One region of the Paenibacillus sp. sgz302115 genome, then DNA from elsewhere that is predicted to be linked to it. Evidence: riboswitches for the same ligand, from Rfam matches in the RefSeq annotation. Region 1 holds a riboswitch; each other region holds the start of a gene.

Region 1 (8,105 bases):
AGAAATCGGTTCGAAAGATTATGAGAGCGGCTACCGCAACCTGTATGAAAAAGGAGAAATTGCCCGCGGCACACTGGCCTGGGATGGAACGAACCGTCAGTACTATTTGGCAGTGGTAACCGATCTGAGCGATTTCGGGTTCACTGCATTTTCCAGCAGCAACTGGATTCAGGGCGGAATCAGCATGAATCTTCAGAATGATTCTACATGGCGCAACCAAGCGGTTAACATTGAAAAAATGTATAACCCCGACGGTAAGGTAACACGCTCCGGTCTGCTGTATGGCGCCTCTCTGAATCTGTATCTGGTCACTACACCAACCGGTTGTACAGCCGCTGCCTTTAGAGCAGCCATTAAGGAAAAAGTCGAGCCAAGCAATAAACTGGAAGGTATTTTCCTGGATGGTGCAGGTGTACCGCAAATGAAATGTCCAGAGTATACAACGACTGACCAGACACGCATCATGCCTACGATTTTACGGGTCTCCCATAATGTAGACCTGTAGGTACAACAACAATAAGGCAGCCCTACCTTCAGAGCAGAAGGTAGGGCTGCTTTTATATTTTCTTACAAAATTGCCGCATCATTGGACAGGCCCCTATGCTAAGGCTCTTAAGCCGCTGGCATTACACCGCGCTTATGGCTCGGTTCCCCAGACAAGCTGGCCGTTCTGATATAGAGTGACCCTGCTCCAATTGGCGTAGGAGGTTTTGGCCGGGTCAAACGAATAGTCATTCGCTTCATTGAAGCTGGACCAGTCAGTTTTGTTGATGCGGGTCTGAATATCCCCGGAGCTTCCGCCAGTGGGAATACTGCCTGCCGCAGCGCTGAAGCTAACCTCCATGTAATAGTCGGCTCCCGTCTTGGGTGTATCCAGCTTCACGAAGCTGCCCAGTACGTTAGTATTGCCCAGGGCGGCATAGTCGGAATGAAAGGATAAAGGCGTATCCCCGTCAATAGTGAACCAGTAACTTTACTATTAGCCCATGTCTGTCCCTGGTTCAGCATCACCATCCTCGCAAGAAAACCTATATATGGCAATAATATACTATATATGTAAGTCTGTTACAATTCCCGAGCGTACGTTTCTAGTAGAATGCAGGCATTCGAGAAAAATATGGAATAGTCGTTGACATTGGAAATATCAGGTCATATACTGTGTATATAGATATACACAGTAAGCACACAGCGATACACAATATACACAGTATCTGCTGACGCCTACGCTCATGAGACGACAAAGCGAGGTTAGAGTTCATGACAACCATAAGAAATGCCTGGATTATTGTCCGGAGCGACCTTCGGGCCGACAAGCTGAAGATCCTGCAGGCGCTGATATTCGCCATTTTATTTATGGGTTATATGTCCATATTTAACGGAATGATTTTTGATGATGTCCTGGGGGAGGGGGACGGGAAAGTTCTGGCTGATTTCCTGCTGCTCTCTATGATTCCGATGCTTGGCTTCACCTTCTCTAAGCGCACAATGAAGTATTGGAGTGAGGATTCGTATACCAAGATGCTCGCTTATATGCGCACTCTTCCAATCCCGGCTGATGTAATTCTGTGCAAAAGAAAACTGCACACCGTGTGCTCTTTCGGGCTGAACGGAGCGCTCTATTTCGGCCTCACGTATGCCATCAGCGGCCAAATCCGAAGTGAATTATCCATCCCCGGCTATCTTGCCTTTGCACTGACCTGGATCGGCTTTGGACTTATGATGTCGGGACTTTACATTTTCATCGAATTATCGTTCAGCGGCAAAATATATTTCTGGTTCCTCCTGCTCATTACGCTCCTGTGCCTGGGTATAGCGCTGCTGATTTGGTTTGCGGGAGGGAACCTGTTCCTCTTCAGTGTTCAAAGTGCGAAGGAATGGGGCTTCGCCTCTCCCCTCATGTGGGCAACCCTGCTGCTGGGCACGCTGTCGGTACAGCTCTTTTCCAAATGGACCATACACCGGCTGAAGAGCCGTGATCTCGTATGAAGGGGCTGAATGGCAAGAAGGCCATCCGGCTTGCCGGGGCCTGGAAGGTTGGTGGAAATCATGTGGATTCCGATTCAAATTAATGAGAACAGCGCCGAGCCGCTCTACCACCAGATTGAAACCCAGCTCAAATCGCTAATTATCAGCGGAGTCATCACCGAAGGTACGCTTCTTCCCTCGATCCGTGAATTTGCCGGTGACCTGAAATGCAGCGTGATTACGGTGCGCCGGGTCTATCAGGATCTGGAGAATGAAGGGCTGCTGCGGACGAGGCAGGGTACGGGTACTTTTGTATCTCATGTGGGTGGTGACGCGATGGAAGGCTATAAGAGGGAGGCTATCCGCAAAGCGCTGGAGGGTGCGGTGGATGTCGGCTTATCGGTAAACTGTTCGGAAGAGGAACTGACAGAACTGTTCATGGAGATTGTGAAGAACAAATATAAGGCACAGAAATGAAGGGTGGGGTCATTCAATGGTACAGCAGGCTATAGAGCTGCGGAATGTGAGCAAGAAGCGTCGCAACAGAACCATAGGGCCGCTTAATCTGAATCTCCCGCAAGGCTATATTACCGCACTGGTGGGCCAGAATGGCTCCGGTAAAAGCACGCTGCTGCACATGCTCCTGCAGCTTACGTACCCCGAAGAAGGAGAGATCCGCTGGTTCGAGCAGCAGCATGCGGACGGTCTGCCGCTGGAGGTTCGCCAGAGCATTGCCTACGTCCCGGAGACCTCGCAGTCTGAGGAGAGATACTGGACTGCCGAAGGTGCAGGCGAATTCCGCCGCCAGTGGTATCCGGCTTGGGATCATGGCTATTTCCAGGAGCTGCTTGCGGAATTTGAAGTGCCGAAGGGGGCAAGGCTTGGCAAAATGTCCAAGGGCGAGCGCCGGAAATTCGAGATTGCCGCTGCGCTTGCGGCCCGCCCGAAGCTGCTGCTGCTGGATGAGCCGTCCTCGGGGCTGGACCCTTTTGCCTGGAAGATCATGATCGAAACGCTGCGCAAGCACATGGATCAGACTGGCGCTACCGTGGTGATCTCTACCCATATCGTTGAAGAAGTGCGGCGGCTCGCCGATTATATCGTGCTGATGCATCAGGGGCAGCTGCTCGGCATGGCCGAGAAGGACAGCTTGTTCGGCTCCTGGAGTGAGATTTCCGTTCAGGTGGAGCAGGAAGAGCTGGATGAGCTGGCGGCAGAGCTGCCGGGAGCGATGCATTTTGCGGTGGAGACACCGGGAGTCGCTTCATTTATATCCCCGCAGGCAGAGCAGAATGAGAAACGCATCCACGATTTGGGCGTAAAGGTTATTAAGACCCGAAGCTTGGAGCTGGATGAAATCTTAAGCTTATGGACACAGGGGCATCGCCCCGTTCTGATTGACCAGGAGAGAGGAGATTAAGAGAATGGAAGCTTTGAAGCTGGAACACGTAGTGAAGCAGTATGGTGACAAAACCGCAGTAAATGGAATCAGCCTGAAGGTGGAGCAAGGTGAGATTTATGGACTGCTCGGTGCCAACGGCGCCGGCAAAACAACAACCATGCGCATGGTGCTTGGCCTGATCTATCCTGACGAAGGGAAGATACTCTACAACAGCAAAGCATACAGCAATGAGCTGCAGCATCTGATGGGATATCTCCCGGAGGAACGGGGGCTGTATCCGAAGGTCAAGGTCAGCGACCAGATCATTTATCTGGCCCGGCTGCGCGGCATGTCGGCAAGCGATGCGGATAAGAGCCTGCGCTACTGGCTGGACCGCTTCGACGTCCCGGAATACTACAATAAGAGAATCGAAGAGCTCTCCAAGGGCAATCAGCAGAAAATGGGCTTTATCGCTGCTGTTGTCCATAAACCGCAAATTCTGGTGCTCGACGAAGCTTTCAGCGGTTTGGACCCTGTCAATGTAGAGCTGCTCAAGGATACAGTAAAGGAACTGCGCGATCAGGGCACCAGCATTCTGTTCTCCACTCACCGGATGGAGCACGTGGAGGAGCTGTGCCGCAATATTACCATTCTCGACCGTTCCAATACGGTTGTTCAGGGCGATATCCGTGAGATCAAGAAGGGCTACCCCCGCGAGGAGGTTATACTGCGGACAGTGGGTGAAGTCAGCGGACTGGAAGGCATTCCAGGGGTAAGCGCAGTACAACGGCAGGAACGCGGTTATGTCCTTTCGATCAGCGAGATTGGTGCGGCGCAGCGCATTCTGCAGCATGCCATATCGGCGGGAGAAGTGGAGCATTTCGAAATCAAGGAACCAACCTTGAACCAAATCTTTATCAGAGCGGTGGGTGAATCTAATGAATAAGATGGGAACAATTATCGGCTTTACCTTCAAAAATAAAGTGAGAACCAAGTCGTTTACGGTAACGACGCTGATTCTCGTGCTGCTGATCAGCATCGGTATGAACATTCCGTATATGATCAAAGTATTCAAGGGCGACGATGGCGCTGCCAAGACTACACAGATTGGTGTAATAGCTGAGCAGGGCAACCGTGTTGCCGATCTCCTGGTGGCCTTTACGCCTCCTGCGCCTGCGAATGCGGATAAAGCAGCAGACAAGGTGACGCTTACGCCGTATGCATCAGCGGATGACGCTGCTCTGAAGAAGGGGCTGGATGACGGAACCATTGAAGGCTACCTTACTTTTGCCGCACAGGCCGGGGATGGCGTGCCTCCTGTAACCTATCACAGTAAAGACGGAGAGCTGAATGGAGACGTGCAAACCTATCTCCAGAACGCGCTGCAGCAGGTCAACACTAAGCTGATCGTCGGTGACAAGCTGACCCAGGAGCAGGTAGCTGCCATGTTCGCCCCGGTATCCATCGGTACACAGCAGATCACCACGGACGGAACAGCAGGGGCAAACGCACCTGAGAAGTCCAAACCTATCATTAACTATGTCATCGTGTATGCTCTGTTGTTCCTGTTCTTTATGTCGATTATGATGACCGGTAATATGATCTCAGCCGAGGTGACTTCGGAGAAAAGCTCGCGTATTATGGAAATTTTGATTACCAGCGCTTCGCCGCTTACACAAATGTTCGGCAAGGTCATCGGTATCTTCCTGGTCGGCTTGCTGCAGATTGCAATTATTTCCGCCAGTGTCGCCGCCAATCTGATGCTTCCGCATAATGCCAGCATATTGTCCGACTTTGATTTGGATCTGGGTCAGCTAAATGTTGGAATCCTGGTATATGGTCTTATTCTCTATATTCTTGGATACTTCCTGTATGCGCTCATGTATGCAGCCGTAGGCTCCATTGTCAGCCGTACGGAGGATCTGGGCCAGGCGTTGATGCCGGTTCTGATGCTGGGTCTTGTCAGCTTTTATATTCCGATGTTCAGCATTTCGGCCCCGGATACCATGCTTATCAAGGTAGCCAGCTATATTCCTTTCACTTCACCGCTCAGTATGCTGCTGCGTATTGGTGTAGGGGAAGTCGCTTTCTGGGAAATTGCCGTTTCGCTTGTGATCCTGCTTGTGACCACCTTCATTATGGGCTGGCTCGCTGCCAAGATCTACCGTACCGGTGTCCTGATGTACGGCAAGCGCCCAAGCATCAAAGAGATCAGAAAAGCGATGAAGGCATACAAGATTTAAGCGGCATAGTTTTATGGATAACTTAAAATAAGGCGCGAAGTTTAGCAATGAAGCAGAGAAGGGCTCCCCTACCTATATTGGTAGAGAGTCCTTTTCTTGTTGATATTAAGGTTTATGGTATTTACAGCATTTGCTTTGGGCGAATGGGACTGCTTGCGAGAAACGGAGCAAAAATGAGCAAATCATCGGCCGTTTAAGAGCGAAGCCAAAGAATGCGCCTTCATTCGTGAAGGGGCGGCAATCTTTGGCTTCTTTTGACATCCGCAACGTTTTACATTAACCGGCCACAGGCGTAAGATTCAATCAACAACTGAATGTAATAAAACTGTTCTCAAATGGCTGAATTCCGGGTAGTGGGAACGGGGGAACCAATGGTGAATGCGGCTTTTGTTTAGATCGCTGCTGCTCACCTGGGGTGAATCCTTGCTGCGTGCTGAAAAGCCGCTTCTTGCAAGGTAGGGCAATCTCGCTGCCCGAATCCGTCAGCTAACCCCGTAAGCCTCGAAGAGAGAGGATGAGCGCCATGATCGATTAACCGACCACGGAGAGCCCTGCCGCTTCTGTGGTCTTTTTGCTGTGCATGATCTTATAACAACGAGAATTAGAGCATTTAATCACTTGCTAAAATACCTGAAAGGGGGAGATTATCGTTACTGTATTTATCGTGTGCTTCTGGGTAGGGCTATTGCTCCTTCTCAGCGGCGGATTTCATGGACATGGCCTGGCAGGTCATCTGCATGTGGGAGGCGGCGATGCTGGAGGTCCAGGCTTTGTACCCATACTCCCGCTGATGGTGTTTGTTACGGTCTGGGGCGGCACTGGTTATGTGCTTTCCCGGTTCAGCGGAATGAATATGCTTGCAGTGGTGCTGATCTGCACTGTGGTTGCCTTACTGCTGGGCTGTCTGATGTATGCGGTGCTGGCCCGGTTAATGACCCGGTATGACAGCAGCATGAATGAAATGGATTATGAGCTGGTCGGGCAACTTGGGTATATCAGTATTTCTGCAGAAGATGGAGCGGTTAGGGAAATGAAATATGTGCTGCACGGAACGATGCGCTCCATTGGAGTGCGGGCAGAAGCCGGCCAGCAGCTCGCAAAGGGCGACAGGGTGATTATTTTGAAGGTGGATAAAGGAATGGCGACAGTAACCCTCTTCGAGAGGGAAATCGAACAATTATAAATAACGGGGAGTGTCGAAGCGAATGGCTATTCTTTATTTAATTGCGGCAATTGTTGTTGTTATCCTGCTGGCTTTGTTCAGTATCGTGAACGCTTATAAAAAGGTTCCGCCCAATCAAGCGATGATTGTGTATGGTCTCGGCGGAAAAAGAGTGGTGCAGGGCGGCGGGACCTTTGTCATCCCCGGCTTCCAGAACAATAAGACCATCTCCATGATGCTGATGAGCTTTGATGTCATCCCGGCGCAGGCGATGTTTTCCCGGCAAGGCATCAAGCTCAGCTTGGAGGCGGTGGCCCAGATTAAGATCAAAAGTGATCCTACCGCTATTCTGACTGCCAGCGAGCAGTTTATCGACCGGCCGGAAGAAGACCGCGAGACCATTATCCTGCATTCGGTGGAAGGCCATTTGCGCGGCTTAATCGGGCAATTAACGGTGGAATCCATACTAAAGACACCCGACGAAATCAACAGCAAGATGCGGGAGACCTGCTCGGAGGACCTCGACAAGATGGGGCTTGAGGTGGTCAGCTTCACCATTAAGAAAATTACCGACGATAAAGGGTATATCGACAATATGGGGGTTCCGGAAATTGAGCGTATCCGCCGCGATGCCAGCATTGCCAAGGCGGAAGCAGAACGCGACATTCAGATTAAGCAGGCTGAGGCAGCGAAAGAATCCTCCATTGCCAAAGCCGATGCGCATCAGGCCACCATAGAAGCGGAAACCGCCGCTCGCGCTAAGGAATCCCAGTTCGAGAAGGAACTGAACATTAAGCAGGCGGACTTTAAGCTGGAGACGGAAGTGAAGAAAGCGCAGGCGGATCTTGCGTACGAATTGCAGCAGAATAAAATCAGGCAGTCGCTGGTTACCGAACAGGTCAAGATCACGCAGATGGAAGCGGAAGCTAACCGGACCGTCCGGGAAATCGAAGTTGAGCTGAGACAGAAGGAACTGGAGGCAACGGTGATCAAGCCTGCCCAGGCGGAGAACCAGGCTACGGTTATGAGAGCGGAAGCAGCCAAGCAGCGGCAAATTCTTGAGGCGGAAGCAGAGGCAGCCACAACGACCAAACGCGGGCTGGCAACGGCGGAAGCAGAGCTGGCGAAGGGGAAAGCTAACGCGGAAATTGTTCAACTGGCTGGAGCGGCGGAAGCGGGGGCTCTGGAGAAGAAAGCCGAAGCGTACAAACAGTTCACGCAAGCAGCGCTTACAGTGGAATTCCTGAAAATTCTGCCAGAGCTGGCTGACAAAATCGCTTCCCCGCTGGCCAAGGTCGATAAGATTACAGTGATTTCCCAGGATGGAGCTTCATCCGGCGTGAACAAAATTACC
Region 2 (10,622 bases), on a different contig from region 1:
ATCAAAGTTGCGCTCATATTCCCGTGCGACCTGAACCGCCGCCACAAAGTTCTGCGAATTTTTGTAGCTGTTCAGACTGTAAAGGTCATAAGTATGCTGCTGCTTGAGCACACCGTCGTGGCCGGTGATGACTACAATATCCGGGCGCACACGGGGCAGCAGCCGGTATAACGTTTCAGCCATCTTCGACTCATGAACATGATGGCCTTCAGCGGGTATCCGCAATTGCTCATACAGACTGATGCTCTTCTTCAAGTAAAGGGCATCACCATCCAGATGCAGCACTTTCCCCGGCACCTCGAAATATGCCGCCTCCTTGGGAGAATGGGGCCATACCCCGGATACACTCTCTCCATTGCGCTGGCTCTGCTCCTGACGGTCCTTGCGCAGCCGGGTTAATGATTCCGTGGCCTTAATCTGCGCCTGCTGTCCCCGCTTAGTAACGCGGGTAGGCGGCACCTGCACCAAGTCGTCCAGTGGGGCATCCGCCAGCAGGCGGAATTCTGTGCCCTTGATTACGGCCCCGTTCTGCACAATGTTCTCCACCCGGAACGTTACATCGCCACCATATGATTTACGAACGACCAAGTCTCCTAAATTCATTTCACACCACCTCTACCCCATCGTATGGGCAAAGGTCCCGGTTGGTTCTTAATCGGCGCCTATTTGATTCCTGCAGCAAGCAGCACGGCACTTAACCGGGCATACTCGGCAATACTCAGCGTTTCCCCGCGGCGGGTCGGCTCGATACCGGCTTCAGCTAGCAGAGACTCCAGACGCTCCCTTCCTTCTCCCGGAAAAAAGCGGGCCTTGAGGTTGTTGGCAATCGTCTTGCGGCGCTGGGTGAAGGAAGCCTGGACCACCTCGAAGAAATGCTTCTCATCGGCCACTTCAACCGGCGGACGTTCTCTCACCTTCAGACGGATCACGGCAGACTCCACGTTAGGCTGCGGAATGAATACCGTGCGCGGCACAATACAGACCAGTTCAGGCTCGCTATAATACTGTACGGCGATGCTTAAGCTGCCGTAATCTTTACCGCCCGGTGAAGCCGCCATGCGCTCGGCAACCTCCTTCTGGATCATCACTACGATGTTGTCGAGCGGCAGCTTCTCTTCCAGCAGCTTCATGAGTATGGGGGTCGTCACATAATAAGGCAGATTCGCAACCACGCTGACTCTCTCCACACCGGTAAAATCTTCAGCAAACAGCTCCTGCAAATTCACCTTCAGCACATCATCGTTGCGGATCTTCACATGCGGATAGGAAGCAAGTACATCCCGCAGAATCGGAATCAAGCGCTGGTCAATCTCCACTGCCGTTACGGCACCGGCTGCAGCCGCCAGCCTTTCGGTCAACGCGCCGATCCCCGGTCCAATTTCCAGTGCCCCTGCGGCCTGATCGAGACCGGCCGCGTCCACAATTTTGTCGAGTATATTCTGGTCAATCAGAAAATTCTGGCCTAGGCTTTTCTTGAACGAAAATCCGTAACGCTGAATAATTTCCTTAGTCCGTGCCGGAGATGAAATATTGTTGTTGCCACTCATGAGGTAATGCCTCCCTGATCAATTTGCGCGACAGCGTTATTGAATTCCTCCCGCGTAATACCAAACATCGCCAGCCTCTTATATAACTGCTTGCCGTTGCAGTATCCGATGCCGAGCAGGTTGCCCAGCGCCATTCTCCGCTCTGCGGCCTGGGCATGCACCATCATCCCGGCAGCCATCAGGTCATCCAGCCCAATCAAGGCCGGAGCGCCTTCGAAGGAGGTGTGGACATGCTGGAGCGCGTAACGGATCGCCTCCGGGGAGGCATTTTCAACCCCGATGTCGCCTTTACGGGTAGCGTCCTTCTCGGGGATGAACGCATGCTTGCAGCCCGGAACCTTCGAAGAGACAATTTTGCGGATGCGTTCACCGGCATGATCGGGGTCTGTAAGAATAATAACCCCCCTGCGTTCCATCGCTAGCTGAATCTTGGCGATCACCTTGCGGTCGACAGCCGAACCGCCTGTCTCAATCGTATCCGCATCTACCGCACGCTTCACGGCAACCGTATCGCTTTTGCCTTCCACAACAATTAATTCCTTGATCATATTTCCTTACTCCTTCATCGTCTGGAACGCAAAAAGAAGAGGATCGCTCCCCTTCTTTTTGGCTAAAGAATGTATAAGTGATGAGCGGCAGCTCTTTGATCCATTCCAAAAGTGCTACCATCACTATATCTTATAAACCGCTAATTTGCAAAAGACTTAGGCCGCCTAATTCAGCTCCGGCTTCACAGGCCCAATGACATAGATCGTCCGGGATTTGCGGCCAAAGTTACGGGCATGGCTCAGTGAATCGTAATAGACATCCACCTTGTTGCCTTTGATGGCACCGCCGGTATCCTCTGCACGGCGAAACCCTAATCCCTCAATGTACACCCACCAGCCGATAGGTATTACACTCGGGTCAACAGCAATGGTCCGACCTTCCGTTACGCGTGTGCCGGAGGCGGTACGTGTACCAATACCAGGCTCTTCAGAAGAATAAGCCGTCATGGATACATTTTTGATCACTCTTTTGTATTCGAAATCTACGCCTGCCTTAGTGATGACGTTATTGCTGTTTGCGCTAACTTTGGATGATTTGGAGGTAGTTGCTGGTTTGGAAGTTACTGTAGCTACTGCAGGCTTGGGAAGGGCTTTGATACCAATGGCAATAATTTTGTCTTTGGTTACCGTCTGTACTTCCTTGCCAACCATACGCATTGAAGCCAGCTTACCGTCTCGATAGATCTTCTCGATATGCTGAACCATTACGCCTGGTTTACCCGCTTGCGCCACTCTTACGGTTCCCTTGGTCAGGGAGGGGTCTGCTGTCTTGATTACCCGGAAAGGCAAACTTGCTGTCCGCTGCACAACTTGTTTGTTGATACGGACAATTTTGACTTTCATGTCAGCAGTAACTGCGGTTTCAAGCGAAGGATAAATCTTGTCATAGCTCTCCAGGCTGATGCCCAGTTTGCCAATGGCCTGACCGATGGTGTCTTCGGTCGTATACAATGTCTTAGTTGCTCCGTCTGCGGTAAGGCTAAACGCCTGCGCACGGTTAATCACGACACGGTCGCCGTCTTTTATTTCATCACTAAGGCCAATGGATAAAGCATCATGCGGCTGCAGCGAAATTTGTTCCTTTGCCAGCACATCGCTGAGCAGCGCTTCCCGCGTCTCAAGCTTCTGTACTTTTCCGTCTATGACTAACGTTATTTCTTTAATGCTTTGACCGTGTACGTACAGCAGAATTATCAGCGCGATAATAATTGACACCACACCTGCAAGCGAAAGTACGCGAGGATTCACTTGCTTCAACCGTAATGCGAAAGACCTGCTGGATGATTGCGAATCATGGGATACTTCTGGTTGGAATACGCCCATTCTCTCCATCCTCCTTACATAGCCCCGTCGTCCAAGTTGTATATCTTAAGATGACTGTATCATTTCTGACGAAACTAGGTTTGAGATTACCACAGGATACGCCCGCATTGCTTTAGCGTTTCCTGCTCATGGATCGCCTGCTCGGCATAGCTGCTCCAGGTACCTGTTATATAACAGTATGCCGGGATCATTCGCATTATTCATAACAAAAAAAGCCCAAAAGAGTTCATAGAGGACTCTTTCGTGGCTCTCCGGGTGTCAGAATACGCGGGAATGCTTTTGCACGAGGTTTCCTCTCTTACTTGCGCTTACGGGGTTAGCTGTCGGGTTCGGGCATAAGAGAGACGCCCTATCTTAGGTCACCCGCTCACGGCGGTTGCCCTCAAATTCACCCCAAAGACCCGTGAAGAAATCGAATACTGTCTGCGGCATTTCTGTGTTGTACCCTATGTACGGACATGCGGCAGAGCAATATTGGTTCCCCCGTTCTCCATACGGAGACTCAGCGAGACGATCCATGAAATAGTGACTGTCACAGTAACAACAGCTCACTGCACTGAAAAGATGATATCCTGTTTTGATGCATGTTGTAAAGCGCGATTCAAGCACGTTTAAGCAAAAAAATCATTAAAATATTGTAATAATCAGTTGATTTTGTGTTAAAAAAGTTTAATATATCGGATATACTTCTTTTTTCACCCGATTTTCTCTCGATTTCAGACTATCCCAAATCGTTCCAGCGCGTTCGCATACGTAATTTCCGCCAATTCTTGTAAATCAATCCCTTTTATTTCCGCCGCTGCTTGGGCCACCAGCTTCACATGAGCGCTCTCATTTCGCTTGCCCCGGAAGGGGTGAGGCGTCAAATATGGCGAGTCGGTTTCGATCAAAAGCCGGTCCATCGGAGTCTGGGCAAGCACCTCTTTAGGTACCCTTGCATTCTTGAAAGTAACAGGTCCGCCAAATGACAGGTGAAAGCCTAGATCGAGACACATTTTGGCTGTTTCCCAGCTCCCGGAAAACGAATGCATCACACCGCCAACTTCATTCGCTTTCTCTTCCCGCAAAATCCGCACCACATCCTCATGCGCATCGCGGTTATGAATACAGATTGGCATCTTCAGCTCCCGGGCAAGTCCAATTTGTTTGCGGAACACCTCATGCTGAACCTCCTTCGGGGAGGTGTCCCAGTAATAATCCAGTCCGATTTCCCCAATGGCCACCACCTTCTTATGGCTGCAAAGTGAGGCGATCCAGTCGAGATCACCATCCTTCATGTCAATAGCATCCACAGGATGCCAGCCGACGGCTGCATAAATATAATCATAAGTCTCGGCCAATTTCATCGTTGTCGGAATCGTTTCCCGGTTGAACCCGATGTTAATCATCTTGCTGACCCCAGCCTCTACCGCCCTGGCGATAACCTCTTCACGGTCCTCGTCGAATTGTGGAGCATCGAGATGGGTGTGAGTGTCGAATAGCTGCATTTCTTCTCATCCTTTCGTTTGTGATTTCTATGATGAATTCCATAAATTTTCGTATTATTTGTCAAAAATTTTAACGATGGACAGAGGTAGCCGTGGGAGAGCTTTCTGCAGCTTGTCCTGCGGGAAATACAGGTGATGCCTGCCGCGGTGTATCCCGCTGATCGAGCGGACAATATCCGAAACTTCGGAAATTTCCCTCAGCTTGTCATGCCGGTCAAGGAGCAGAATTTGCTTGCTGTCAAAGCCCTCGCCCGGACGGAAAACATCATAGGGGAGATCTGTCGGAAAATCAATTTCCAGGTCGTAATCGGCATCCAGTCCAGCCTCTGTAAAGCTGCGGCGAATTTCGCCAATCGTCTCTGAATCGAGATTTTCCATCTCTACATATTTATACAGTCTACGATGAATAAACCGGTTGCACAAGTCGCTTAACGTTTTGTCCTCTTCCAGCGTCCACTGCATAAAGGCTGTCTGGACCAGAGCCTCATCCAAGAGCAGGTACTGCTCCACGCTCACCTCACCACGGAACAAATCACTCAAGGGCTCAATCATGAAGCGGAAAGAATAGCCTTCCCGGAATAGCTCTTTGGCTCTGCGGAAAATCTGCCGCAAAATGATCTCCGAGCTGCGCGTAACCGGATGAAAATAAACCTGCCAATACATCTGATAGCGCGACATCAAATAATCCTCAATCGCATGCATCCCCGACTCTTTGACGACAACCCGGCCATTATAGGGACGCAGCATTCTCAGAATACGGTCAATATCAATGGTTCCGTAATTCACCCCTGTATAATACGCATCTCGGAGCAAATAATCCATTCGGTCGGCATCCAGCGGCCCTGATACCAGATTAACGACAATTTCATGCTCATACGTCTTCGATATTACTGAGGCGACCTTTTGCGGAAAATCCTCCTCCACTTCACGCAGAATAGCGGTAATTTCCGTATCCTCCTGAATGATCCTGCAGGTCCAGTCTTCATGGTTCATTTCAAAAGCTTCTTCTATAGAATGGGAGAACGGGCCATGCCCCAAATCATGCAGCAGTGCCGCACAGAGGGTGAGCAGACTTTCCTCAGGTATCCAGTCTTTGTATCCGCTTCGTTCGAACTGGGAGATGATCCGGCGCGTAATTTCGTAGACCCCAAGCGAATGGGAAAAACGGCTGTGTTCAGCGCCATGAAAGGTCAGATAAGAGGTGCCAAGCTGGCGAATCCGCCGCAGTCGCTGAAATTCTTTGGTGTTAATCAATCGCCAGATAATCGTATCCTGAACATGAACATAATTGTGAACCGGGTCCTTAAAAACCTTCTCTTCTGTCAGCGGCTGCTTCATGAAATCAACTCCTTCAGATAATAATATAGAAAAAATAAGAAAAAACGAATATAATAGTGAATCATGTCGCACTTTGTCGAATAATGACGTTTTAAGGATTTACAAATCGACAAACTGCTTTGAAACGATTTTCGTGAATTTTGCGTTAGTACTAAGCGTTATAAAAGTTTTTTTTGAAAATCCCAGAAAATTCACTTCAAAAAAGGTTGACTGTTTTGGGAATGGTTGGTATTATAAGTATCATAAAACGGTGAACAATGTCGAATAATGACGCTTTTGATAATCGAGAGGAGCAACGATTGTAATGATGAAATCAACAGGTATTGTAAGAAAAGTAGACGAGCTGGGACGGGTCGTTATTCCAATTGAATTGCGCCGTACACTGGGCATTGGTGAAAAAGATGCGCTCGAAATTTACGTGGACGGTGAGCGGATCATGCTTAAGAAATACGAGCCTGCTTGTATTTTCTGCGGCAATGCTGAAAATGTAACCTACTTCAAAGGAAAAATTGTTTGTCATGAATGCATTTCTGCCATCCCTACCCCTGTGACAAACTAGAACAAATAGGTTATAATAAGAACTAATCAAATTGTTAATTCTAACCTTTTTATATCTCCTTGGCCTCCCGTTAGTGCGGGAGGTATTTTTTTGCTGTTTTCGCCCTCCCAAACCCTCCCTACAGGGAGGGCCCCAGAGGGCCCCGGCCCTCTGGACACCCGGAAGCTTGTCTAATTGTGGGAGTGGCGCGTAAGGGAGCAGCGGTTGGCGGTGGACCGGCCCTTTTTCGGGCGAAGCCCTCGGGGCCTTGCCATGCGAAGGGTTTCGCCATAGGCCTTGCCCCTATGGCGGCTGCGCAGGGCGCTCCCGGGCAACGGGCGGTGCAGCAAGCCCGCTCTCCCTTCGGGAATCGCTTTACGGCGGCGGGACCGAGAAACGGTAGCGCGGAGATGCACCTTTGAGTGCAATAGAGCGCTCTCCCTACGGGATTCGCTTTACAGCGGCGCGACCTGTGACCATCGTGCTGCTGATTACTGGCCGGGGTGCGCCTTTGAGTGCTTTAGAGCGCTCTCCCTTCGGGATTCGCTTTACAGCGACGCGACCTGGTGACTGTGGTGCTGCTGGTTACTGGCTGAAGCGCGCCTTTGAGTGCTTTAGAGCGCTCTCCCTTCGGGAATCGCTTTACAGCGGCGCGATGCAGAAGGAAAATAAATCCTGTAATTCTTCCCTTTATCATATATATAAATGTACAAAATACAAATACAACTAATATTTGCAGAAATAATCTCCAGATATATAGAATGCATCTATTTTCATATATAGCTGTTTAAGGAACAGGATTTGCAGGTTCGCTGCGTAACAGGCCTCTTCACTAAGTTGTGCAGCATGTTAGTCAATTTAGGAGTACTCTACGTTTTTTCTTAAAGAGAGCCGTATAGCTTCCTATGCTGCAGTCCCTACTCTCTTTCCAGCAGCGAATTGTAGATATCGCGTTTGGCTAAGCCGCGGTCTGAAGCTGTTTTTTTCATCGCGTCTTTGCGTGACAGACCTGAAGCTTCATAATGAGCCACATGCTCCTCAATACTAAGCTCACGCCACCATGAAGACTCGGCAAGCTCTGCCTCCTCTTTGCTCTCTCCTTCCAGCACGATGACGTACTCACCCAGAGGAGGGTGTTCGACCAGCCAAGAACTACATTCCTCAATCGTCCCGCGCAGGAACTCCTCATAACGCTTGGTCAGCTCACGGGCCAGCACAACCCGGCGGTTGCCGAAGGCCTCCTGTAAATGCTCTAGAGTCTTGGCAACCCGATGCGGTGACTCATAGAACAGCAGGGTTCCTTGTGCTGAGCGAAGACTGGACAAGACCTTGCGGATATCCTTGCGCTCCCTCGGCAGGAAGCCGATGAAAGTGAAGCTTGTGGTTGGTAAGCCGGAAGCGATTAATGCGGACAGCGCCGCGTTCGCTCCAGGGATCGGAATCACGGGGATGCCGTGGCTGATAGCAAGCGCTACAAGGTCGGCGCCAGGATCGGAAATCGCCGGCAGGCCGGCGTCGCTGACAAGCGCTAAATTTTTACCTTCTATTATATAGCGTATCAGTTCAGGTCCACTGGCTGCCTTATTATGCTCATGATAGCTGAACAGCATCGAAGGCGTAATTTCAAAATGGCTAAGGAGCTTGCGGGTCTGTCTCGTATCCTCGGCAGCAATAATATCGCATTCCTGCAGCGTACGGACAGCACGATACGTCATATCCTCCAAATTGCCAATCGGTGTTGCCACCAGATACAATGAGCCTGTTCCTTCTTGCTGATTTTCATTTTTGCTCTGAAAGCTGCTTTGACTTGAGATCGTCATGATTTACCCTCTTTAGCACCATAGTAGATGTCCATGATTTCCGGACAATATTGATTGTCCTCATTATATACGATCAGTGGAGGTTGTAAACGCACCTCAGGCTTGCCGTCCCGCGCAGCTTCAATCAGCACCATGTTGGCTTCCAGGTGGGCACGCGGATGAACAAAACGAATCAGCTTCGGTTCCAGCCTGTATTGCCTCATGAGACTGATGATATCGACCAGACGCTGCGGCTTGTGAACCATGCTTACCTTGCCGCCGGTGCGGACAAGCCGGACACAGGCCTGAATTACCTCCTCCAGAGTGCAGCCCAGCTCATGACGGGCCATAGCCTGATGCGTATTCAGCTTGAGATCGCTTCCGTTCAGCGGCATGTAGGGCGGATTGACGGTGATGGCATCGTATACGCCGTATCCTGCCACATTATGCAGTTCACGCAAGTCTCCTTCATGGATCGTTACCTGATCCTGCAGGCCGTTCATCGCTACACTGCGGCGGGCCATATCTGCCAGACGGGGTTGAATTTCAATTCCTTCTATAGAAGCTTTGGTTCGCGTCGTAAGCAGTATCGGGATAACGCCATTGCCTGTGCACAGATCAAGCACTCTGCCCCGCGGCGGAATACTGGCAAACCGTGCAAGCAGCACGGCATCCATAGAAAAGCTGAACACCTCATCACTCTGAATGATTGTCAGATCATGAGTCAGTAAATCGTCTACCCGCTCCGCACTATGCAAAGGAACCGGCACATCGTTAAAAGAATTTGTCATTATACTCTCCTTCTTCGGGTACATAACTCGCTATAGAAGCATATATTCCTCTAAATTCAAAAAAAACCGTAGGCGTAAATCTCCTACGGCTGGATATCCTCATTTATTAAGAAACGAAAGACAGAACAAGCAGTCACCCTCTGTACGCAAATGGCCGAAATAGACATTGCAGATGTGAAAGCCTTCATGATAAAGCCGGGCCAGATTGTCATAGCCTTCCCCGACAACCTCTTCTGTCCCCTCACTAGCGGCCAAAAGAGCCTCCGCTTCAGCAGAATGGGCAGCAGGGTCCAGAGGCGCTTCCCGCTTTAAAATTTTGCGGAGCTGTTCATTCTCCAGACTCAGCCTTTGATTGGCTTCCATTAATTCCTTAACCGTCTGTTTCCAATCTCCGAGACTTGCGCGCATTGTTTCCATCTGCGCTTCCATCTCCTGCATGTGTGCAAATATATTTATCTTCTCCAAGTTTCCACCCCGAAAGTAACCTTATATGGTTTACTTGACGACAACATCATCCATTGGAAGTTCCTTAACTTTGCCCACTTCGAACAACTGCACATGAACCGTGCGGCTTCCGGCATTAAGACCAACGACTTTACCTTCACCCAGTGAAGTTATAACGAGCTTGCCTACCGCCGGCATTTCTTCCTTCGTACTTTCATAATTATCATGCTCAAATTTCAAGCAGCACATGAGCCGTCCGCACAATCCCGAGATCTTCGTCGGATTCAGCGACAGATTCTGATCCTTAGCCATCTTGATGGACACAGGCTCAAAATCGCCAAGCCAGGAAGAGCAGCAAAGCACCCGTCCACAAGGCCCTAAACCACCGAGCATCTTAGCCTCATCACGCACCCCGATCTGCCGGAGCTCAATGCGGGTACGGAAAATGCTTGCCAGGTCCTTGACCAATTCACGAAAATCGACACGGCCCTCAGCGGTGAAATAAAAAATAATCTTATTGCGGTCAAACGTAAATTCCACATCCACAAGCTTCATTTTGAGGCCATGATCGCGGATTTTATTTAAACAGGTACTAAAAGCATCCTTTGCTGCACCCTTGTTCTCTTCCACCACACGTGCGTCGGTTTCACCGGCAATCCGCATGACTTTTTTGAGAGGCAATACAACATCCGCTTCCTGCACCTCTTTTTTGCCAACGACAACCTTACCGTATTCGACCCCTCTTGCTGTCTCAACAATAACGCATTGATCCCGTTCAATCGGAAAATCAAGCGGATCGAAGTAATA
Region 3 (10,622 bases), on a different contig from region 1:
TGATTCTGGCCAAGCCGCAGGCCGTCCATTTTCAGCAGAAGGATGTCCGGCACATCCTAAGTGATGTGGTCTCTCTCTTGAACAGCCAAGCACATCTTTTCGGAATAGAGTTCGAGACGAAGTTCTCGAAGCTGCCGGCAACGGTCCACTGCGAAGAGAATCAGCTTAAGCAGGTATTTATCAATGTCGTCAAAAATGCGATTGAAGCTATGCCTGAGGGTGGCACAATTACACTGGAGCAGGATACCGTTGACGGTTATGTAGTCATAGTGATTTCCGATGAGGGAGTAGGCGTTCCTGAGGAAATGCTGCCCAAGCTGGGTGAGCCGTTCTTCACCAACAAGGAGACGGGAACCGGACTCGGGCTGATGGTCAGCCAGCGGATTATCCAGTCCCATAAGGGCAGTATGGAAATCCGCAGTGAATACGGATGCGGGGCTGAAGTAACAATTAAGCTGCCTGCGGCTGGCGGGGTTGCACCCGGGCAGAGCATGAATGAAGAACGGAGTGAAGACATACATGAGGATTAATAAGTTCATCAGTGAGACAGGATACTGTTCACGCCGTGAAGCAGACAAGCTGGTGGAAGGCGGCAGGGTTACCATCAACGGAGAGCGCGCTGTGCTCGGCAGTCAGGCTGAGACGGGGGATGAGGTGCGAATAGACGGCAAGCTTCTTGAAACGGGCAACAAGGTCGTATACATCGCTCTGAATAAGCCTGTGGGTATCACCTCCACCACAGAAGCGCATATTCAAGGGAATATTGTCGATTTTGTTGGACATCATGAGCGGATCTTTCCGATCGGACGGCTTGATAAAGACTCCGAAGGATTAATTCTGCTTACGAATGATGGGGATATCGTCAATAAAATATTGCGGGCGGAAGGCAAGCATGAGAAAGAATATATAGTCACTGTAGACCGCCCTATTACACCATCCTTTATTACGGGGATGTCGAGCGGTGTCAAAATACTGGGTGGGCGCACGCTGCCCTGTGAAGTGACGCGGGTCACCGAGCGGGTCTTCCGCATTATTCTTACAGAAGGCAAGAACCGGCAAATCCGCCGGATGTGTATGGCGTTTGGCTATGAGGTCAGACGGCTGCAGCGCATTCGGATAATGAATATTCATCTTGGAGCCATGAAAACGGGGGAGTGGCGTGACCTGACTGCACAGGAGAAGCAGGAGCTGGGAGCTAATCTGAACTACCAACTGCAGTAAGCAAAGAATAAGAGCTGATCTGAAGGTCTTGAGGAGACCTTCGGATCAGCTCTTTGTTTGATTGTACAATAAATCTAATTGCCGGAAGTGGGGACATTCGTGGTTTGCGTCGCATCCTGATATTTACGAAGGATGGACACTTCCACACGGCGGTTCTTGGCACGGCCTTCAGGTGTAGTGTTGGGAGCAATCGGATGATATTCGCCATACCCGATGGGACTGAACTTCACCGGGTTCAAGTTAGGATTCAGCAGCAAAATCTTCATGAATTGCAGCGCCCGGGCCACACTGAGATCCCAGTTGGAGGAGTAGATGCTGTTGGAAATCGGAACGTTATCCGTATGCCCCTGTACCAGCACTTCATAATCGGGAAATTGCTGCAACATGGCCGAGATGGACTTTGCAAGCTGACGGGAGTCATCCTTAACGAATGCTTGTCCGGAAGCGAACAAAGCGTTGTCGCTGATGGTGATCATTAGCTGCGATTGATTCAGCTTGGTGCTGAGCAGATCGGTCAGTCCGTTATTCTTAATATACTGATCGAATTGCTTCTTCAGCTTCTCCAGATCCTCTTGCTCTTTCTGCTTCAGCTTGTTCAAATCATCTTTACCGGTACTTTGGGACAATACATTATTCATTTTTTCTTCTTTACCCTGGTCAAGCTGGGTATTCGTAGGAGCATCTGATTTATATTCCAGCACTCCGCCTCCACCGTTAAATACGGATTTGAAGGCCTGGGCCATTTCTTCAAATTTCTTGGCATCTGTAGCGCTCATAGCGTACATAGCAAGGAACAGAGCGACCAGAAGGGTCATTAGATCCGAATAAGGCAATAGCCAGGATTCATCGGCATGCTCTTCGTGCTCCTCATGTCTAGTCTTTTTGCTCACTCGAAGCACCCTCCTTGTCAGCTAGCTTCGCACGTTCAGAAGGCGTAAGGAAGACGGAAAGCTTCTGGTTGATGGCGATGGTCGATACCCCGGATTGGATGGACAAAAGGCCTTCCACCATCATCAGTCTGACCTCAATTTCGCGTTTGGAGAGCCGTTTCAGCTTGTTCGCAATCGGATGCCAAAGCACATAACCTGTGAAGATACCGACCAGGGTGGCAATGAAGGCTGCCCCGATGGCGTGTGCCAGCTTTTCTACCGCGCTCATATCCGATAGTGCGGCAATCAGCCCGATAACGGCCCCGAGTACCCCTAGCGTTGGAGCGTACATACCTGCTTGTGAGAAAATCAGCGCTCCGGCCTTATGACGGTCCTCTGTAGCGTGAATATCTTCCATTAATACATCGCGGACAAACTCCTGGTCGTTACCGTCGATAATCATCCGCATGCCGTTGCGAAGGAAGTTATCTTCAATTTCATCGACCTTAGATTCCAAGGCAAGCAAGCCTTCACGGCGGGTAATAGAGGCCCATTCCATGAACATGGTGATGAGTTCAGGTTTGCTGACCATTTTCTTGCTCACAAATATTAGTTTAAACAATTTGGGGAGTTTCTTGATTTCCGACATCGGGAAAGCCATGAGCAGTGATGCTGCTGTACCCAACAGGATAATTACGTAAGCTGCAGGGGCTTCCAAGGCTTTTAACGGGGCCCCCTTTAGGAACATCCCCCATACTATTGTAACCAAACCAAAAATCAAACCAAGTATTGTTGAAATTTCCATTTACGCACCTCGTCCATGAGAATTAGGAAGTGATCCGACTATACCGCGTGTATCATCCATGAACAGCGGTGGGACACTCTGTCTGACCAATAACGTATATTCTTATTTATCGACAGCATTCCCTTTTTTGTGAAGTCATTTTTTCGGCTATAATGAGTAGGGTAATATTATTCATCTGTGGAGAAAACGGAGTGATTGACGTGGGTGTGAAGCATGGCAGAGATTACAGCGAAATTTTGAGTGAACTGACAGAAGCGGTAGGAAGGATTTCGGACGGGTATTTATTTTTTGAAATGGAGCCGGATGAGTGGCAGGAGCTGCCGCAGGAATCGAAGCTGGAGGTCTGGGAAGCGCTTGCTGAGGACCTGTTCTATGCTCTGGGCAATGAGCCGGTTATAGAGGTTGGCAGCGGCGTTGTGATCTACGATAAGGATACGCACCGGATTAACATTCTGCTTGGAGAAGAGGATCTGGCTTCGGTCCTTCTGGTCTAGGAGGCAGGCTGCAGCCTGAGGGCGGTTTGCCCGCAGCCTTCGCATCGTGGTAAAATTGATGGAGCCGAGTACTATTTGCCGGGATTTTTGAATACATTAAACCGAAAAAAAGCCTTCATCCTGGCGCATCCCTTGGACTTTATAAGCTGAGGGATGTTTTGTTTAATGCAAATTAAGTAAGGGAGGAAGAACATTGCAATTTACGGAGGAAGAGCTGCGGGAGCAGGTAGGCAAGCTGGAGGGCTGGAAGCTGGAGAAGAATAAGATGGTGCGCAAATACGTGTTCAGCGAATATATGAAGGGCATTGCATTCGTAGATGAGGTAGCGGCCATATCGGAAGCCTTCGAACACCATCCGCATATTACAATTGATTACAAGACCGTCACGCTGCGGCTGGCTGCAGATGAGGAATGCGGAATTACAGCGCTTGATATTCGTGAAGCTCATGAATTTAATGAAGCCTTTGAGAAAACCCGTTAGCATACTTAATCCAAGGGATAGCGAAGATTACTCTAAATTATTATATAAAAAATGCCCACGCATAGGAGCTGCTGCATCCTTGCTGGGCATTTTGTGTTTGTAGTGCACGAGCTATTTCTTCTCGGCAAGCCACATGGCAACGTTCGCGATCTCCTCGGGTTTCAGCTTTTCTTTGAAGGAGGGCATTTGCCCGCGTCCCTTGGTCACGATACCGAAGATTCCCTCTGCATCATGCTTGCCGCCTTCCTGCTGGAGACTCGGTCCTACACCGCCCTGAAGCTGATCGCCGTGGCAGGTGATGCAATTGAGCTTAACCGTTGACTCCGCACTGGCCGCATTCAGCTCGACCGCCGGCATCGTCGGCTTATTCTCCTCAGCGACCTCAGCTTTGCCGGGTAAGGTAAATATTAAGACTACCGCAAAGGCGCAGGCGGCAAAAAACAAACCGCTCATGATCCATTTCTGCATCTGCATCCGTCCCCTCCATGTAAGCTGCTTCCTACATTATACAAGAAGGTAAAGCGTTATCATAGCTTTGTGTCAAAAAAATGAACGTTTTATTTACCATAGACCATGCAGTAAAATGGCTTGTCGCCAGTTGGGGTCCGGCGTTCATAGGTGTCGGTTATAGTGAACCCGCTTTTCTGGTAAGCACGGATGGCCCGCTGGTTCCAGGTCAGCACCTCAAGGTCAATCTCGCGCTCTGGATAACGTGCCAGGGCTGCCTCAACGACAGCAGCTGTGAACAGATGTCCCATACCTTGACCACACAGCTCGGGACGCATGCCAATCCCCAGCCGCACTACACCTTCCATCGGGAATAGCTGTGCGAATCCGCAAAGGGAGCCTTGCCCGTTTACTACGGAGACGTATTGTTCGCTTCGCAGCCGCGGATCACCGAATTCAATTTCCAAAGCCTGCATTTGCTCCCAGGGCATCCATCCGTAGATGTTGTACGGGGGCTTGTAATTCCATTCGCAGATTTCTGCGGCATGCGTGACTTCCATAGGCACAACGTGAAAAGTTACCGGGGAACTCATCATAAGGCCACCGACCTCCTTTCAAGACAACAAAACCTTATTTATCTAATTATATACAATACAGTCTCTTTCCGATGCACAAACTTTAAGGGGGAGTTAATATATTGAAGGGGTAAGTATTTAATGTAGACAAAAAAACAAGCCCTCCTCCAAGATTTCGATAAAATCCTGGAGAAGAGCTTGCCTTATGACATTTTATTGTACATCGTCATTGTCTTGGGAATCGGAGGCTACAGACTGATAAGCATCTGTGCTCATAATCCGTTTGGCGCCAACGTAGCGGTTAACGTAGTAGCTGTCATTCAGTGAACTAACAGTTACACCGCGTTTGGACGATGCATGTGCGAATTTGCCGTCACCGACATAAATGCCGACGTGGGATACACCTCTTCCGCTTGTATTGAAGAATACAAGATCTCCCGGTCTGATACTGTCACGGGAAACGGCTGTGCCCATCTGATATTGGGAGCCTGATTGGTGAGGAAGGTTGATGCCGATCTTATCGAAAACGTACATTGTAAATCCGGAGCAATCAAAACCGTTTGTCGAGATACCGCCGGATACATACTTGGTTCCGATGGCTTTGTCGATAACCTGATCCATTTTGGAATCCGCGAAAGCGCTTCCTGCTCCGATAGTAAGAACAATGGAAAAGCTCAGTAGTGCTGCTGCTAGCTTCTTCTTCAAAAGTAAATACCCCTTCCAAATGCCTACGAGGTTAGCTTAAGGGTTCGGTTGAAGGTCCCCTATGACCCCTCTGTGAATAGGAGGTCAATTCACCCAAAATCGGTTCCCCCGTTCCCCTAATGATTAGGGAACTCGGCACGACTGTTGATTAGGATTAGCTTACGGATCTATACATGACAAAACTTTTGTAAAACTGCTTTGAATAATTACAAAAATGTTACTATCAACTCACTGCGATAATTGTAGCAAAGACGGAAGCACTTGGCAATCACTAAAAACATATTCTTGCATATTTTTTGCGATTTTTGTGAGTTTAATTTATTATAAAGGGCTTACAATAACATGCCAGGTCAGATTTACGATAGGCTTATTGACATGTAGAGCAAAAAGGAAAAACCCGGAAGGTTGATTACGGCAATAATCAGCTTCCGGGTTTGTATAAGCTACATTTAGTTGTTAGAGGTTGTCATTGTCAGCGGGGATAATTAATCGTAAGCGACAGCCTGATAAGCTGTTGTACTCATCACGCGTTTGGCGCCAACATAGCGGTTGGCCCAGTAGGCTTGACTCATCGAAGTTATGGTCACTCCGCGTGAACTGGAGGATTGTGCGAATTTTCCGTTGCCAACATAAATCCCGACATGGGAAATCCCACTGCCCAAAGTGTTAAAGAATACCAGATCGCCCGAACGCAAATTGTTGCGTGATACGGCAGTTCCGACCTTAAATTGCGCTTTCGATGTGCGAGGCAAGGTAAGACCTACGCTTTTGAACACATAAGAGGTGAATCCGGAACAATCGAAGCCGGCAGTGCTGGTGCCCCCGGTTTTATATGTAGTTCCCAGTGTTTTTGTGATCACATTGTCCATTTTGGAATCCGCGAAAGCGCTGCCAGCTCCCAGCGTGAATACCATTACCAGCCCTAATGCTGCTGCGGTGCATTTTTTCTTAAAATTGTGACTTTTCAAAAGATGTACTCCTTCCAAGGCCGGCGAGGTTAGCTTAAGGATTCGGTAGAAGGTTCCCCTATGACCCCTCTAAAGCGAGATCAATTCACCCAAAAAATGGTTCCCCCACTTCCCGGTGCAGGGAATTTGGCGTATTATGCACCGAACAGTGACAAATCGACAATCTTAAATGCTGCGAAGCGTAAATCAGATGTGACAAACAGTTCTGCAAAGATTACAAAATTGTTACTAGTGGTACAGGCATCATTGTACCAGAGGGTCTGCTGTTTTGCAAATAGGTAAGATTTGTCGCATGCGCAGGTACACAAGAAAAGAGTCACGCTCCCCCTAGAGAAGCAGTGACTCTTGTTATTATGCCGATCTGGCAGTGTAATTATTGTGGAAATGTTTTACTGCACCAGAGGTGATATTGCGCGGCTGTCCCCCACATTTTGAACAGAGTGGTTGGAAGGGGGGAGAGCTGCTTAAGGAGAAATGCGGGCAGTCCAGGGCTGAATATCGCTGACAATCCGCAAATGAGCAGCACCGCCAGCCCGCCGACCCCCATCAGAACGGATATGCCCACGGATGGCAGCAGCACTTTCAGGCAAACCAGCAGGGAGGAGAATATGCCTGTTCCGGCGGTATAGCCGAACTGCATGTACAGCAGCAGCTTGCGGATAAAGAAAAGATATAATAGCCAGACCAGAATATAGGGAACGAGCTTGAGCAGCATTTTATAATCAAGGATGCCATTTAGCAGGAGACTGTACATTTTGGGGAGCAGCCAGTACAGAGGAAGGAACGAAAGCGCCCATTCCGCTATGCTGAACAGCAGGACCGGAAGCCCATACCGTCTCATACCCGGAAAAAAGAACATTCCACGTTCGCCTTTGCGCTCCTGATGCAGCTCATGCAGCAGTCCCGCCCGGATAAAGGGGGAGACCAGCAGCCGCACTGCGCTAAGTAGGAGAAGCATCCACAGCCAGCGCTGCACATCAGGATCGTTGCCTAGAGCAAGCTGTCCCTCGATATAATACAGGAGTCTGCCTATTGCGCTGCCGCCAGCATATTGATCGGGATAACGCAGCAGCACCGAGATGACAGCGTCTTTGATGAACTTGTACATGAAATAGCTCCAGAACAGCCGGTAGATAAATAACAGAATCAGAATATAAAATTGCTCTTTCATGCTGTGCCAGCCGCGGGTTATCGCTCTCTTCACAATCCTTCACCTCACCAGACAAGAGTTCCGAGCAGGTTTTCAAGCAGGTTAGTTATGCTAAGCGTCCAACGTGAGAGTGTAGCTGGCCGCAGCTCCGACAGTCTAAAGTTATTAAGATGCTTGCTCTCAAGCAGAATGGAGTGCGCCGGATCAATCTCTGCCGAGATAAGCGGTGCTTTGTAGGATAGCTGAATTGTAGTGTTCTTCTCTTCACCACTCCAATATTTTTGAACGGTGTACCCGTCCGAGAACATGAACTTTATTGGAACCTCCCCATAACGGCTTCCTTTGTTGCTGACTTCCACCGATGATTCATAGCGGGGGGGTTCTGTCCCTGTTTTTTTCATGGCAATTGTGATGTTATCTACGGCAAAGTCAGGCGCACCGCCGCTGTAGATGTATTGATCGAAGTAGGCTTGCCATGATTTTTTGGTCACCTTTTCCACAACTTTCTGAAAATCGGCGGTGGTAGGATGATGAAAACGGTATTTGCGCGCGTAGGCGGACAGAATGCTGTCCATTGTTTTGGTTCCCACCTGCTTCTCCATATCCTTCAGCACCAGCTTGCCCCGGATGTACACGTTGCGGGTGTAGGAATCATCTCCGGTATACTTCCAGGTCTCCAGATTAAGCGGCTGGGGAGAGGTCACCAGGCTGGTCTGCAGCGGAAGGCTCGCGATCACCCCGTATTCTTGCTCCATCAGCCGGTCTTCTGCATAAGAGGTGAAGCTCTCATCCAGCCAGGCTTCCTCAAATTCATTGTTCGCTACCATACCGTAAAAAAACTGATGCCCGATTTCATGGATAACCGTACGTTCAAGCTGGGTGCCCGGAGCATCGTCGCCTGCGGCGGCAGCGGTGATAAGCGTGGGATATTCCATCCCTCCGGCCCCGTTCCCCCCTTTGGGAGGAACAACGATGCTGAGCGTCGAGTAAGGATAAGGGCCGTACCATTTGCTGAAGGCGCTCAGAGCAGCTTTGGCGGCCTGGAAGTAACGCTCCTGCAGGTCCTTGTGCAACGGGTCCAGATAGAGCTTGATCCTTACACCAGGTACCTCAGCGGTTGAGAAGGCTTCTTCTGAGACCACAAAGTCGGGGGAAGCTGCCCAAGCGAAATCATGGACATCATCGGCGTAGAACTGGTAGATCTTCTGATCCTGCTTCAACCTGGGGTTTTTTACCGGAAAGCCTGTTGCGGCAACTATATAGTTGGAGGGAACAGACAGGGTTACGTTATAAATGCCAAAGTCGCTGTAGAACTCGGAGGTGCCGTGATATTGATGCAGATTCCAGCCCTCCTGCTTTACACCACGGGTACCGGCAGGCTCATACACGCTGATTTTGGGGAACCATTGTCCTGCCATTACAAAACTCCCGGATACCCCCATGCGGGCGAAAATTTTCGGCAACTGGACGTCAAATCTCAGCTTGAGTGTGACACTTTCTCCGCCGTTCACCGGCTGCGGGAGGTGTACTTTTACCAGTGTTTTGTCTTTCATATTGCCGTCGTCCGGCTGAACATATTGCAGCCGCTGCATGAGCGAGATACCTTCTGAGGTCCGCAGATCGGTTAAAGTCATACTTCCGTAGCCATTTGCAGGCATGGCATCTCCGCGAAGCTTGCCTCCGGACTCCTTCATGAATGTGGTATCTTTAGATGCGAAGGCATTGGGGTACAGGTGAAAGTAGAGGTCTTGTACCGGTTTTTGACCGGGGTGGGTCCAGGTTACCGTCTCAGAAGCCTGCAGCAGCTCTGAACCCGGAATAAGCTGCGCCGCAATATGATACTCTGCTACCCGCTCGCTTAAGGCCTCCGAGACAGGGAGCGGCTTACTCTCAGGAAGAATGGGCTGGAGCGTTTTGGTCTGTGCGGCTGAGGGGGACTTGGCCTCTTTTGGAACAGCGGCTGAAACGGCAGGGCTGTGCCCTGAGAGTGCCCAGATTGCGCTGCCCAGCAGGGTGAGAGCGGCCAGGGCTGCAAAGATAAGGGTGTACCTTAATGACAGTAGCTTCATACTGTGATTCCTCCCGTGACAAGCATCTACGGGATGTATATGTTTGCATTCGCCGCATTATTAGCTAAAATTAAATTATATAAGATGAACTTGAGAATGAGCCTGACATTCTCAAGTTCACGTTCTATTAGTGAAAGGGAAGGATGTGCACTTGTGGATAACAACCAACCGGAGGGCAAGAAGCCGATAGCTCTAAATATCGTGAATGCCAAGAGCAAGCATAAAGGCTTCGGCGCAGGCTCCATTGACTTGAATAATGTATCGCCGGTTATTATTGACGGTGGTGAAGCTGTTATTGATATCGGTGCCATGCATGCCAAGAGCAAGGTGGAGAAAGGGATTAAGTTCAGCGTGAACCGGGAGGATGTTCCGGATGGCAGACAGGTCTGGGTCGTGTGGGTAGCGGTGGACCGTACACCGGAAGGACAATCCTACGGAGGAATCACCGCCTGCGAAATGTGGATTGACACTGAGGCCCGGCGCGGCTGGAAGATTCTTGCCGATCATGTGAATAAGCTGGATTCAGCCCTGAAGCGGAAAATCATTCTGGAGGGATTGGGAGCCGAAGAGAAAGCTGCACTGAAGTCGCTGCTGGTCGCTCACAATGAAGATTGGTGGAACGGCTCCTCAGAAGAGCTGAAAGCCGCTTTGTCTTAAAGAGTGAATATACAACTGGAATTTAAAAACGGCCAAGCTCTCCTGCAAGCTGGAGGGCCTGGCCGTTTTGTATGAAGGTAACAGTGTGCCTGATCTGTCTAGGATCTGCTGAGCATGCTGAGTTTGCGCTTTAGCTGGCTAACCCGGGCCTGGCTGATGCCAAGAACCTCGGCGAGCTCCT

Evidence for each region. A riboswitch is a leader RNA that binds a small molecule or an ion and turns the genes downstream of it on or off. The one in region 1 is predicted to bind cyclic di-AMP.
Region 2: another riboswitch for cyclic di-AMP. It lies ahead of AC0LWN_RS29200 (resuscitation-promoting factor); the one in region 1 lies ahead of AC0LWN_RS30515 (NfeD family membrane protein).
Region 3: another riboswitch for cyclic di-AMP. It lies ahead of AC0LWN_RS31140 (C40 family peptidase); the one in region 1 lies ahead of AC0LWN_RS30515 (NfeD family membrane protein).

Annotation. Positions count from the first base shown of each region.
Region 1 is NZ_JBVYOK010000032.1:48,144-56,248, forward strand. Features, by position in the region: gene AC0LWN_RS30480 (hypothetical protein) at 1-505, shown strand, start outside; gene AC0LWN_RS30485 (cellulose binding domain-containing protein) at 638-958, opposite strand; gene AC0LWN_RS30490 (hypothetical protein) at 1,258-1,986, shown strand; gene AC0LWN_RS30495 (GntR family transcriptional regulator) at 2,047-2,442, shown strand; gene AC0LWN_RS30500 (ABC transporter ATP-binding protein) at 2,459-3,385, shown strand; gene AC0LWN_RS30505 (ABC transporter ATP-binding protein) at 3,390-4,292, shown strand; gene AC0LWN_RS30510 (ABC transporter permease) at 4,285-5,589, shown strand; cyclic di-AMP (ydaO/yuaA leader) riboswitch at 5,917-6,105, shown strand; gene AC0LWN_RS30515 (NfeD family membrane protein) at 6,236-6,772, shown strand; gene AC0LWN_RS30520 (flotillin family protein) at 6,795-8,105, shown strand, end outside.
Region 2 is NZ_JBVYOK010000028.1:6,375-16,996, reverse strand. Features, by position in the region: gene yabG (sporulation peptidase YabG) at 1-603, opposite strand, end outside; gene rsmA (16S rRNA (adenine(1518)-N(6)/adenine(1519)-N(6))-dimethyltransferase RsmA) at 663-1,547, opposite strand; gene rnmV (ribonuclease M5) at 1,544-2,095, opposite strand; gene AC0LWN_RS29200 (resuscitation-promoting factor) at 2,261-3,418, opposite strand; cyclic di-AMP (ydaO/yuaA leader) riboswitch at 3,709-3,936, opposite strand; gene AC0LWN_RS29195 (TatD family hydrolase) at 4,135-4,905, opposite strand; gene AC0LWN_RS29190 (HD domain-containing protein) at 4,960-6,243, opposite strand; gene AC0LWN_RS29185 (AbrB/MazE/SpoVT family DNA-binding domain-containing protein) at 6,548-6,802, shown strand; gene AC0LWN_RS29180 (hypothetical protein) at 7,200-7,511, shown strand; gene rsmI (16S rRNA (cytidine(1402)-2'-O)-methyltransferase) at 7,699-8,601, opposite strand; gene AC0LWN_RS29170 (tRNA1(Val) (adenine(37)-N6)-methyltransferase) at 8,598-9,371, opposite strand; gene AC0LWN_RS29165 (initiation-control protein YabA) at 9,471-9,836, opposite strand; gene AC0LWN_RS29160 (PSP1 domain-containing protein) at 9,867-10,622, opposite strand, start outside.
Region 3 is NZ_JBVYOK010000035.1:27,411-38,032, reverse strand. Features, by position in the region: gene AC0LWN_RS31180 (ATP-binding protein) at 1-530, shown strand, start outside; gene rluF (23S rRNA pseudouridine(2604) synthase RluF) at 520-1,221, shown strand; gene motB (flagellar motor protein MotB) at 1,296-2,111, opposite strand; gene motA (flagellar motor stator protein MotA) at 2,095-2,895, opposite strand; gene AC0LWN_RS31160 (hypothetical protein) at 3,096-3,389, shown strand; gene AC0LWN_RS31155 (4a-hydroxytetrahydrobiopterin dehydratase) at 3,583-3,870, shown strand; gene AC0LWN_RS31150 (c-type cytochrome) at 3,982-4,338, opposite strand; gene AC0LWN_RS31145 (GNAT family N-acetyltransferase) at 4,428-4,913, opposite strand; gene AC0LWN_RS31140 (C40 family peptidase) at 5,106-5,597, opposite strand; cyclic di-AMP (ydaO/yuaA leader) riboswitch at 5,603-5,745, opposite strand; gene AC0LWN_RS31135 (C40 family peptidase) at 6,083-6,511, opposite strand; cyclic di-AMP (ydaO/yuaA leader) riboswitch at 6,569-6,707, opposite strand; gene AC0LWN_RS31130 (hypothetical protein) at 6,939-7,769, opposite strand; gene AC0LWN_RS31125 (M1 family metallopeptidase) at 7,781-9,784, opposite strand; gene AC0LWN_RS31120 (YwhD family protein) at 9,938-10,441, shown strand; gene AC0LWN_RS31115 (AbrB/MazE/SpoVT family DNA-binding domain-containing protein) at 10,540-10,622, opposite strand, start outside.